Regions from separate parts of the Streptomyces sp. GSL17-111 genome, predicted to be linked through region 1. Evidence: riboswitches for the same ligand, from Rfam matches in the RefSeq annotation. Region 1 holds a riboswitch; each other region holds the start of a gene.

Region 1 (3,824 bases):
CGACATCGCCGAGGCCGCCCAGCTCGCCCTCCTCCCGCCGCCCGAGCACGAGCTGGGCCCCCTGGTGATCGCCGCCCGCTACCAGGCGGCCCGCGAGGACGCGAGCATCGGCGGCGACCTCTACGCCGTGCAGGCCACGCCCCACGGCGTCCGGCTCCTCGTCGGGGACGTGCGCGGCAAGGGTCTGGAGGCGGTCGGTTCGGTCGTCATCGTCCTGGGCGCCTTCCGGGAGGCGGCGGACACGGAGCCGGACCTCGCGCAGGTCGCCGTCCGGCTGGACCGGGCTCTGCGCCGGGAGGGCAGACGGCGCGCGGGCAGCGTCGACTCCATGGAGGGGTTCACCACGGCCGTGCTCGTCGAGGTGACGGACGACGGGCGCCTGCGCGTCGTCAACTGCGGGCACCCCACGCCGTGGCTCATCCACCCGGACGGGCGGCTGGAGCGCGTGGAACCCGTCGAACCGGCCCCGCCCCTCGGGCTGGCCGCCCTGCCCGCCGAGGGAGCCGTCCCGCCACCGGTGGGCCGGGTGTCCTTCCCCGTCGGTGCGACGCTGCTCATGAACACCGACGGCCTGACCGAGGCCCGCGATCCCCACGGTGTCTTCTACGACCTCTCCGAGCGCTTCCGGGCGCACGAGTGGACGCGCGGCGGGCCGGACGAGCTCCTGGACGCCGTGCTCGCCGACGTCGCCCGGTACACCGGCGGGCCACCGTCCGACGACCTGGCACTCCTGGCCGTCACCTACCGTGACGGCACGAAACACCTGTGATGACGACTTGGCCACGATCCCCGGCTGTTGGGCAACCTTTTACTCGGCGGTTATGCCCGTTTCTGTCCCGGCGAGCGGTGAAAGTCCTGGCGGGAGCGGCCTCTTGTTGCCGAGAACGCTTGGAATATGTGCCGCGAGTCTATTAACGTTCGATAACGCAGCGCGGTCGTCACTGCCGCCACAGAGGCGGCACCGTGCGCCTTGGCCGAATCCTGACCGTGCATCAACTGGCAACACGGCTGCACCACAACTGCACAACCCGCAGCACCAGATGCACTCAAGGAACCGGGGAACCACTCTTTGGGGTGAATCGGGCATCCGTGCCCGTAGGAGACCTTCCTGCTCCGAACCCGTCAGCTAACCCGGTAGGCGAGAAGGAAGGAAAGGAGAACGCCCCCGTGGCGTCGAGCAGGCATGCCACCGAGACCGCGTACGCAGGCGAAGCCTCGGACGACTATCAGGTCTTCGGCCCGTCCGTTGAGGACAGCACCACGTTCACCGAGTGGAATCCCACCGAGGACACCGTGCGCCCCGTCCGCGGACGCCACCGCGTCGCCCGGCAGCGTTCCGGCATGGCGCGCAGCAGTGCCGTCCTGGGGGTCGGCATGGTCGCCGCCATCGGCGCCGGCGGTATCGCCACGGCCGGTCCCAAGACCAGCGCCCCGCTGACCATGCCCGACCTCTCCGGCCTCACCGACGACATACCCGGAGCCGAAGCCTTCCTGCCGGAGGACGACCTCTCCGAAGCAGCTCCGGTCGCAGCGCCGCTCACCCAGGCCACGCTCACCGCCGCCGACGTCGAGAACGGCCACACCGACGCCGGCGAGGCGCTCCGCGCCCGCATCCTCGCCCAGGCCGACCACCAGCAGTCCGCCGCCGACGCCACGGCCCGTCAGGAAGCCGTCGCCGCCGCCGCGAAGGCCGCCGCCTCCGAGGCCGAGAAGAAGGCGGAAGCCGAGGCGAAGGCCGAGGCCGAAGCGGAGGCCGAGCGTCAGCGCAAGGCCGAGGAGGAGCGCAAGCGCAAGGCCGAGGAGGAGCGGCTGCGCAAGCTCGCCGCCAGCTACGCCCTCCCCCTGGCGAACTTCCAGCTCACCTCGAGCTACGGCGACTCCGGCAGCATGTGGTCCAACAACCACACCGGCCAGGACTTCGCCGCACCGAGCGGCACGCCCGTCAAGGCGGTGCACAGCGGCACCATCAAGGAGGCCGGCTGGGCCGGTTCCTACGGGTACCGCATCGTGCTCGAACTCGAGGACGGCACCGAGATCTGGTACTGCCACCTGTCATCGATGACGCGCACCAGTGGCCAGGTCACCACGGGCGACACCATCGGCCGCGTCGGCTCCACCGGCAACTCCTCCGGCCCCCACCTCCACCTTGAGGTGCGTCCCGGCGGCACCGACACCGTCGACCCGCTGGCCTGGCTGCGCGGCAAGGGCCTGAGCATCTGAGGTTGCACGGCGCGGGTGAACGTCCGGCCCCGCGCGCCCGTACCGCACGACACACCCCCCGGCGACGGGGGCACCCCGCTCCGACGGCCCTGGCGGACCACCCCCCGACGCCAGGGCCGTCGGCCTGTGCCGGGCCCCCGACCGGAGGGGCGCTTCACTGCTCCGGGACGATGACGTCCACGAGTGAGGCGACGAGGTCGTCCAGCGAGCTCTCGGCCGCGTCCAGCACCCCGGGCAGCGTGAGGTACTCGACCAGGAGCCCGGTCATCGCCAGGTAGAGCATCACGACCGTCGACCGGTCGCCGGGGAAACCACCCTCCACGTGGGCCCGGACGTTCTCCTCCAGGTTCGCCCGGTAGTGCTCGGTGAACGCCTCCCGGAGTTCCGGGCGTCGGGTGGCCTCCAGGCGCAGCTCCAGCATGGCCAGGAAGCCGTTGCGGTCCGACCGGGCCCGTTCCACGATGTCGCGCATCAGGACGACGTCCAGCGCCTTGGTGGGCGGACGGCTCATGCGCTCCGCGACGTACTCGGGGTCCGGGGTGAGGCGGACGAAGAGGTACTGCCCCGCCTCCCGCAGCAACGCGTCGCGGCCGGCGAAGTAGTTGGACGCCGTCCCCTTCGGCACGGCGGCCCGCTCGTCCACCGCCCGGAACGTCAGCCCGCGCGCTCCCTCCTCGGCCAGCACGTCGATGGCGGCGTGCAGCAACGCCGCGCGCCGCTCCGGGTTCGTGCGCACCACGGCGGTCCTCCTCGGATATTCCGCTTGCCTGAACCACTACAGGCGTACCACTATAGCTGTAGTGATTAAGGCTGCTCCAGCCGCTTCCCCGAGGAGAACCATGCGCGAACTCACCTACTACGTCGGCCTCTCCCTCGACGGCTTCATCGCCGGGCCCGATGACGAGGTCGACTTCTACCCCCTCGCCGACGACCACATCGCCCACATGGACGCGGAGTACCCGGAAGTGCTCCCGACCCACGTCCGCGCCTCCCTCGGCTCTGCGGACCGCCCGAACCGGCGGTTCGACACCGTCCTCATGGGCCGCCGCACCTACGAGCCCGCCCTCCGGGAGGGCATCACCGATCCCTACGCTCACCTGCGCACCTACGTCTGCAGCCGGACGCTCACCGAGTCCTCCGACCCGGCCGTCACGATCACCGCCGAGGACCCCGTCGCTCTGGTGCGCCGGCTCAAGGCGGAGGACGGCCCGCTGGGCGTCTACCTGGCCGGGGGCGGCCGTCTCGCGGGCATCCTCCTCACGGAGATCGACCGGCTGATCGTGAAGAAGTACCCCGTCGTGGCCGGTGCGGGCATCCCCGCGTTCACCACCGCGTTCAACCCCACGGCGTTCACGCTCACCGACAGCCGCACCTTCTCCAACGGCTGCACCGTCCTCACCCTCGACCGCGCCTGACGTCGTCCCGGGCCGTGCCACGGGAGGCGGGCCCGGACCAGTCACCGGGTGTGGACGACCCTCGGTCACGGCCGGGGGTTTGCCCCATGGTCGCGCCCGCGCGGCCGCGGCTAGCGTCGAACGCGCGTCGGCGTCCGGCAGGGCGGGTCCGACACTCCGCACCCGTACGGTGACCTATCGATCAAGGGG
Region 2 (3,824 bases), 1.7 Mb from region 1:
CCGAGGAGTTCGCGGCCGAGCTGGAGCGCTGCGGTGCCACGCTCGACGCGTTCGCCGACCACCCGGGTGTGCGCGTCTCCCTGGAGGTGCCCGTCTCCCGGCTGGCCAAGGGGCTCGGCCTGCTGGCGGACGCCCTGCGCGCTCCGGCGTTCCCCGACGGCGAGGTGTCGCGGCTGGTGGCCAACCGGCTCGACGAGATCCCGCACGAGCTGGCGAACCCGGCCCGTCGCGCCGCGATCGCCATGTCCGGGGAGCTGTTCCCGGACACCTCGCGGATGTCCCGGCCGCGCCAGGGCACCGAGGAGTCCGTCCGGCGTATCGACGCGGCGGCCGTGCGGGCGTTCTACGAGGCGCACGTGCGTCCTGCCGCGGCCACGGTCGTCGTGGTCGGCGATCTCACCGGGGTCGACCTCGCCGGGGCGCTGACCGAGACACTCGGCGCGTGGACGGGCGCGTCCGCGCAGCCGCGGCCCGTGCCGCCGGTCACCGCGGACGACACCGGCCGCGTGGTCATCGTGGACCGCCCCGGGGCGGTCCAGACGCAGCTGCTCATCGGCCGTACCGGCGCCGACCGGCACGACGCCGTGTGGCCCGCCCAGGTCCTCGGCGTCTACTGCCTCGGCGGCACGCTCACCTCCCGCCTCGACCGGGTCCTGCGCGAGGAGAAGGGCTACACCTACGGCGTCCGGGCCTACAGCCAGGTGCTGCGGTCGACGCCCGACGGCAACGGAACGGCCATGCTCGCGATCAGCGGTTCGGTGGCCACCGACGTCACCGGCCCCGCCCTCGCGGACCTGTGGCACGTCCTGCGGACGCTGGCGGCCGAGGGGCTGACCGACGACGAGCGGGACACCGCCGTGCAGAACCTGGTGGGTGTCGCCCCGCTGCGCTACGAGACGGCGGCGGCGGTCGCGGGAACCCTTGCCGACCAGGTGGAGCAGTTCCTCCCCGACGACTTCCAGGCGCGGCTCTACGAGCGGCTGGCCGAGACGGGCACCGTCGAGGCCACGGCGGCGGCGGTGGCGGCCTTCCCCGTCGACCGTCTGGTGACCGTTCTCGTCGGGGACGCCGAGCAGATCGAGGCCCCCGTGCGCGAGCTGAACATCGGGGAGGTCACCGTCGTGCGCGGCGACTGAGCGGTCGCACGGCATTTTTCGGTCACTCTCCGTGCACCCACTGTGCGGCCCCCGGACGCTCCAGGCGGACGGGGGCCGCAGCGTGTTCCCGGGCTCCCAGTGGCCCGCGTCACCCTTCTGACCTGCGAATGTGGCATGTGCGACAAAGTGGCCGATTTTCTTGGCCCGGGCGGGATGTCCGGTTTAGCGTCGTTCGCGTTGCCCGTCTGAAGCGACCACGCCCTGTGGCCGACGTGCAGCGATCGCCGAGTCCCCGCGAGGGGAGCCGGGGACCCACATGTCCTCTGGGGTGAATCGGGCCTGCGCCCGTAGGAGACCTTCCTGCTCCGAACCCGTCAGCTAACCCGGTAGGCGAGAAGGAAGGAAAGGATCACTACCTTCATGGCGTTCAACCGTGCCACCGGCAAGCTGAACCGTCCTGCCCGCGCCGTCCGTCTGGGCACCGCGGTCGCCGCCGTCGCCGTAGGCGTCGCCGGAACCCTCGCCGCGCCCGCCGCGGCGGCCGAGCACCAGAACACCTTCAGTGAGGCCCTCGCGCTGAGCCCGTCCATCGCGGGTCACGTGGCCGACCAGGCCGCCGCGCAGAAGAGCGCCGCGGCCGAGCAGGCCGAGGCGAAGAAGGCCGAGGCGAAGAAGGCGGCCGAGAAGAAGGCCGCTGAGAAGAAGGCCGCTGAGAAGAAGGCGGCGGAGAAGAAGGCCGCCGCCGAGCGCGACGACGCCAAGCGCGCCGACCGGTCCGCGGCCCGTCCCGCCTACGTGGCGCCCGTCAAGGGCGGCGACGTGACCACGCCCTACAAGAGCGGTGGTCAGATGTGGTCGTCCGGCAAGCACAGCGGCATCGACTTCGCCGCCGCCACCGGCACCCCGGTGAACTCCGTCGCCGCCGGCACCGTCGTCACCGCCGGTTGGGGTGGCGCCTACGGCAACAACATCGTCGTCAAGCACAACGACGGGACGTTCACCCAGTACGGTCACCTCTCCGCCATCGGTGTCAGCGTGGGCCAGAGCGTCTCCGCCGGTGCCGAGATAGGCAAGGTCGGCTCGACCGGTAACTCCACCGGCCCGCACCTGCACTTCGAGGCCCGCTCGACCGCCGCCTACGGCTCGGACATGGACCCGGTGAACTACCTCCGGGGCAAGGGCGTGCCCCTCTCCTGACGCGGCGCCCCCGCTCAGGACGGACCCCCGGCCACCCGGCCGGGGGTCCGTCGTTTTTCCGCCTCCTCACCGGGGGCCGTCGGCAGAATGCGAGGAGTGGAATACAGTGCGGGGAAGCGGTACCTGGAAAACGTGGGGATAACGGCGGAGGTCGGGGTATGCGCATTTCCGCGCACACGGTGTGCACGGCGGTTCGGGACGACATCGTGAGCGGTGCCTTCCCGCCGGGTTTCCGGCTGACCGAGGAACTGCTCGCACGCCGCTACGGCGTTTCCCGGGTGCCGGTGCGGGAGGCTCTGCGGGCCCTGGAGTCCGAGGGGTTCGTCACCAGCAGGCGCCACGTGGGGGCCTGCGTGGCCCGGCCGACCGAGCAGGAGGCGGCCGACCTGCTGGACATGCGTGCGCTGCTGGAGCCCCTCGGCGCGGCCCGTGCGGCGCACCGCCGGACGGAGGCGCACCTGAAGGTGCTGCGCGGCCTGGTGCGGCTGGGCCGGGAGCGGGCCGAGCACGGGCACCTCTCCGACCTGCGGCCCCTGGGGGACTGGTTCCACGAGACCCTCGCCCAGGCGTCCGGTACCCCCACGCTGGCCACGGTGCTGGTGCAACTGCGCCGCAAGATCGCCTGGCTCTACGCGGCCGACCGGCAGGACGACCCCTCGGCGACGGACCGCGCCGCCGCCGTGTGGCACGAGCACGGTGCCATCGTCGACGCCGTCGCCCGGCGGGACGCGGAGCGGGCCAGGAGCCTCGCGGCCGCACATGTCGAGCGGGCGGGCGCGATACGCCGTGCCCAGCGGCCGGTGACGGTGAGAACATCGAAACCTGCCGTCAACACGGCGCGTGGCCCCGTTTAACACGGGACGTATACAAAAGCACTCGGGAATGCGCGCCCCACTTCTTTGACGCGTTTCGCCTGGCGCGCCATTTCTCGTGCGTGGCTTTCCGTGCGTGGTTGAGAATCCGGAAGGTGTATTACGCGCCGCGCTTTTCCCGTGCACCCGGTGCGGCTTTTCGGTCCTGCCCGGTTCACACCGTCTCCGGCATCTCCTCCAGCCCTTCACCGACCAGTTTCGCCAGCCGGTCCAGTGCCGCGTCGGCGTCCTCCGCGTCGGAGGCCAGCAGGACCTCATCGCCCTTCTCCGCCCCGAGGCCCAGCACGCCGAGCATGGAGGCGGCGTTCACCGGCGGCCCGTCACCCTTGGCGATGGTGACCGGGACGCCCGTGGCCGTCGCGGCCCGGACGAAGATCGCGGCGGGGCGGGCGTGCAGCCCCTCAGCCCAGCCGACGGTGACGCGACGCTCAGCCATGGTGATGCCCTTCGGTCGTAGCCTGCCGGATCAGCTTCGCACGCGGGCGCGCGGACGGCCGGTCCACCGTCCCGGCCCCGCCCCCGGTCGTGCGGAGCGTTCCACGGGGAGGCACGGGGCGAGCGCGGCGGCACGGCCGCGCCGTACGCTGGGGCGCATGCAGACGCCCCCGGAGCGCGCGTACCCGACCCACTGGGAAGCCGACGTGGTGCTGCGCGACGG
Region 3 (3,824 bases), 1.3 Mb from region 1:
GGTGGAGAACCGTTCCCGTTCCGCGGCCACGTCGCCTCCCGGGGGTCGCGTCGAAATGGTGCGTGCGAGCGGCTGCGTCCCGTCCCGCCGGCGGTTGCCGTGGGACGGGACGCGGCAGCGGGCCTGGCCCGGTAGCGGGTCAGCCCTTGAAGCGCGGGAAGGCGCTGCGGCCGGCGTAGACGGCGGCGTCGTCGAGGATCTCCTCGATGCGCAGGAGCTGGTTGTACTTGGCGACGCGCTCGGAGCGGGCCGGGGCGCCGGTCTTGATCTGGCCGCAGTTGGTGGCGACGGCCAGGTCGGCGATGGTGACGTCCTCGGTCTCGCCGGAGCGGTGCGACATCATGCACTTGAAGCCGCTGCGCTGGGCGAGCTCGACGGCGTCGAGGGTCTCGGTGAGCGAGCCGATCTGGTTGACCTTCACCAAGAGGGCGTTGCCGGCCTTGTCGTCGATGCCGCGCTGGAGACGCTCGGGGTTGGTGACGAACAGGTCGTCGCCGACGAGCTGGACCTTCTCACCGAGCTGGGCGGTGATGGTCTGCCAGCCCTCCCAGTCGTCCTCGAACAGCGGGTCCTCGATGGAGACCAGCGGGTAGGCGTCGACGAGCTCGCCGTAGTAGGCGGTCATGTCGGCGGCGCTGCGGGACTTGCCCTCGAACTGGTAGGCGCCGTCCTTGTAGAACTCGGAGGCGGCGACGTCCAGGGCGAGCGCGATGTCGCGGCCGGGGGTGTAGCCGGCGGCCTTGACGGCCTCCAGGATGAGATCCAGGGCCTCGCGGTTGGAGCCGAGGTTCGGGGCGAAGCCGCCCTCGTCGCCGAGGCCGGTGGACAGGCCGCGCTCCTTCAGGACCGCCTTGAGGGCGTGGTAGACCTCGGTGCCCCAGCGCAGTGCCTCGGAGAAGGACTCCGCGCCGATGGGGGCGATCATGAACTCCTGGATGTCCACGTTGGAGTCCGCGTGCGAGCCGCCGTTGAGGATGTTCATCATCGGCACGGGCAGCAGGTGCGCGTTCGGGCCGCCGAGGTAGCGGAAGAGCGGCAGGTCGGACGCCTCGGAGGCGGCGTGCGCGACGGCGAGGGAGACACCGAGGATGGCGTTGGCGCCGAGCGAGGACTTGTCGGCGGTGGCGTCCAGGTCGAGCATGGCCTGGTCGATGAGGCGCTGCTCGGTGGCGTCGTAGCCCACGAGCTCCGGACCGATCTGCTCGATGACGGCGAGGACCGCCTTCTCGACACCCTTGCCGCCGTAGCGGGCCTTGTCGCCGTCGCGGAGCTCCAGGGCCTCGAAGGCGCCGGTGGACGCGCCGGAGGGCACGGCCGCTCGGCCGGTGCTGCTGTCGTCGAGGCCGACCTCTACCTCGACCGTGGGGTTGCCTCGCGAGTCGAGGATCTCGCGGGCTACGACGACGTCGATGGACGGCACGAGGGTCTCCTTCGTGTGGGTCGGTCTTCCTGAGGCAGGAGCCTAACGGTCCCCGGGGCGGCCGTGGGCCTTCGGCCCGCGTCCGGCGTGCGGTGCTGCGGTGAAAGCGCAGCTCAGCGGCGTGGCACCAGTTTGTTCAACAACTGAAGATAAGGGTGGGGGAAGCCGACGTCTCGCCGTACGGACGGGTTCGGCCCCGGCGGCCGACGCCCCGGTGCGCGGGGGGATGCGCACCGGGGCTCGCGAGGCGTGTACCCACCGGACGGCTCGGGGATGCGCGTCCGGCCCGTCACACCACCAGACGCTGGCCGGGGAAGATGAGGTTCGGGTCGCCGCCGACGACGGAGCGGTTGCGGTCGTACAGCTCCTGCCAGGTGGTGCCGTGCCGCTGGGCGATGTCGGCCAGCGTGTCGCCGGCCCGCACGACGTAGGTGCCGCCCTCGCCCGACTGCTGCGGCCGCTCCTGCTGCTGGGTCTGGTGCTGGTGCTCCGTCTGGGGAGCGGCCTGGGGCGCCTGCTCGGGCGCCTGCTGCTGCGGTTGCGGGCGCGGGGGCCGGTCCGCGCCCGTGGAGGAGCCCTCGGGGTCGACGTTCGCGGGCGGGGCGCCGGCGGTGAGGCCGCCCTCCTCCGCGCAGGCCCAGGCGCCCGGGCCCTGCATGTCGAGCAGCCGCTCGGCGACGGCGATCTGCTGCTCCTTGGTGGCCAGGTCGGCGCGCGGCGCGTAGCGGAGGCCGCCGGCCGCCTCCCAGCTGGACTGGGCGAACTGGAGTCCGCCGTAGTACCCGTTTCCGGTGTTGATGCGCCAGTTACCGCTCGACTCGCACTCGGCGACCTTCTCCCAGGTCTCGACGGAAGCGGCCTGCGCGCTGCCCGCCATGACGACGGGACCGCCGACGGCGGCGCCGGCGAAACCGGCGAGCGAGGCGGCGAGGCGGACGACGACGGGCTGACGGTTGCGACTCCGTTCGGAGCCCTTCTCGGTGAACAGCATGGACGGTCTTCCTCACCGGACGCCTACGGGGTGAGCTGTCGGGTTCGGGCGCGTGAGCCGCCCGGCCCGGTGCGGTCCACCCGCTCCGGGCTTCACCCCTAGCCGCTCGCACGGCACGTGCCTGGTTCCCCCGCTCCTGCCGGCGGTTCGCGGACGCGACGATGTTCCCGTTGCCCGTCGGCAGGATTCGGCGTGACGGTCAACGGCCCCGCGGTAGCGGGCGATGTGACGGTAAGCACACCGCAATAATCCGATCAAACACCTCGGAAACGGGCCATATATCCCGATTTGACGCTACGCCCGAAGAATCTGCCCAGGTCTAGGCACTGACGGACGGGCGCCGCAACCCGGAACACGCCGAACGGGAATGTGACGATCGTCACATTGCGTCCGTCCGGGTGACCCTCCGCGTCCGACGCACGGGCAACTAGCGCTGTGCGACCGGGAGTTCCAGGCTCTGACCGGGAAGGATCAGATCCGGGTCGGCACCGACGAGGGAGGCGTTGGCCTCGTACAGCGCGGGCCAGCCGCCCTCCACCCCGTGCTCGGCGGCGATGCCGGACAGGGAGTCGCCCCGGGTGACGCGGTGCTCCTCGGCGGCACCGGCCGGGTCCGTGCGATCGGCGGGGGCCGCGTGCCGCGCGGCACCCCGGTCCGGACGGTCGGTGCCGTCGGGGTCCGCCTCGCGCGGGTCGGGGGCACCCCGGTGCCGTCCGGCACCGTCCCCGGCCGCGCCACCGGACCGGGCGTCGTCCGGGACGGCGGTCTCCTCGGAGGGCGACACCTCCGGATCAGCCCGGTCCTCGGAGCCGTCCGTGGCGGAGCCGTCCGCCCCGGTGGGGCCGGGGGCGGGGCGATCGGTGGAGCGGGCCTCGTCGACGTCCGGGGCATCGGAGGGGTCGGGGCTCTGCGTGGCGGAGGGGTCGGTCGCGTCCGGGGACGGCGTCGCCTCCTGCGGCTCCGCACGGTCCGAGCCGCCCGAGCGGCCCGCGCCGTTTGAGCCGTCGGGGGTGCCGGAGCCGTCCCGGCCGCCGGAGCCGTTCCCGCCGTCGGCGGCGCCCGGCCGCCCGACCTCGGGGACGCCCGGTGCCTCCACGACCCCGTTGACGGACGCGGTCAGACCGCTCGTCACGGCACAGGCGGGCCAGGCGTCGGGGCCCTCGGCGGCGAGGATCGCCTCGGCGACGGCGATCTGCTGGCCCCGACTGGCGAGGTCGGGGCGGTCGGCGTGCTCCGTGCCGCCGTAATCCGCCCAGGTGTCCAGCGTCAACTGGAAGCCGCCGTAGTAGCCGCTGCCGTTGTTCGCGCTCCAGGCGCCGCCGCTCTCACACTCGGCCACGCGGTCCCACACCGCGCCGTCGGCGGCCTGGGCCCCGGAGGCGGCCAGGAACGGCAGGGCGATCCCCGCCCCGG

What was found. Region 1 has a riboswitch for cyclic di-AMP ahead of V6D49_RS11760 (M23 family metallopeptidase). Riboswitches for the same ligand answer to the same signal wherever they lie in the genome.
Region 2: another riboswitch for cyclic di-AMP. It lies ahead of V6D49_RS04130 (M23 family metallopeptidase); the one in region 1 lies ahead of V6D49_RS11760 (M23 family metallopeptidase).
Region 3: another riboswitch for cyclic di-AMP. It lies ahead of V6D49_RS17595 (LysM peptidoglycan-binding domain-containing protein); the one in region 1 lies ahead of V6D49_RS11760 (M23 family metallopeptidase).

What each region holds. Positions count from the first base shown of each region.
Region 1 covers NZ_JBAJNS010000001.1:2,679,177-2,683,000, reverse strand. The annotation lists gene V6D49_RS11765 (PP2C family protein-serine/threonine phosphatase) at 1-769, shown strand, start outside; cyclic di-AMP (ydaO/yuaA leader) riboswitch at 1,025-1,156, shown strand; gene V6D49_RS11760 (M23 family metallopeptidase) at 1,168-2,220, shown strand; gene V6D49_RS11755 (TetR/AcrR family transcriptional regulator) at 2,375-2,959, opposite strand; gene V6D49_RS11750 (dihydrofolate reductase family protein) at 3,060-3,635, shown strand.
Region 2 covers NZ_JBAJNS010000001.1:987,153-990,976, reverse strand. The annotation lists gene V6D49_RS04135 (M16 family metallopeptidase) at 1-1,136, shown strand, start outside; cyclic di-AMP (ydaO/yuaA leader) riboswitch at 1,370-1,505, shown strand; gene V6D49_RS04130 (M23 family metallopeptidase) at 1,518-2,294, shown strand; gene V6D49_RS04125 (GntR family transcriptional regulator) at 2,453-3,148, shown strand; gene V6D49_RS04120 (HPr family phosphocarrier protein) at 3,321-3,602, opposite strand; gene V6D49_RS04115 (bifunctional acetate--CoA ligase family protein/GNAT family N-acetyltransferase) at 3,760-3,824, shown strand, end outside.
Region 3 covers NZ_JBAJNS010000001.1:3,943,294-3,947,117, reverse strand. The annotation lists gene V6D49_RS17605 (FtsB family cell division protein) at 1-30, opposite strand, end outside; gene eno (phosphopyruvate hydratase) at 140-1,420, opposite strand; gene V6D49_RS17595 (LysM peptidoglycan-binding domain-containing protein) at 1,710-2,411, opposite strand; cyclic di-AMP (ydaO/yuaA leader) riboswitch at 2,418-2,582, opposite strand; gene V6D49_RS17590 (transglycosylase family protein) at 2,839-3,824, opposite strand, start outside.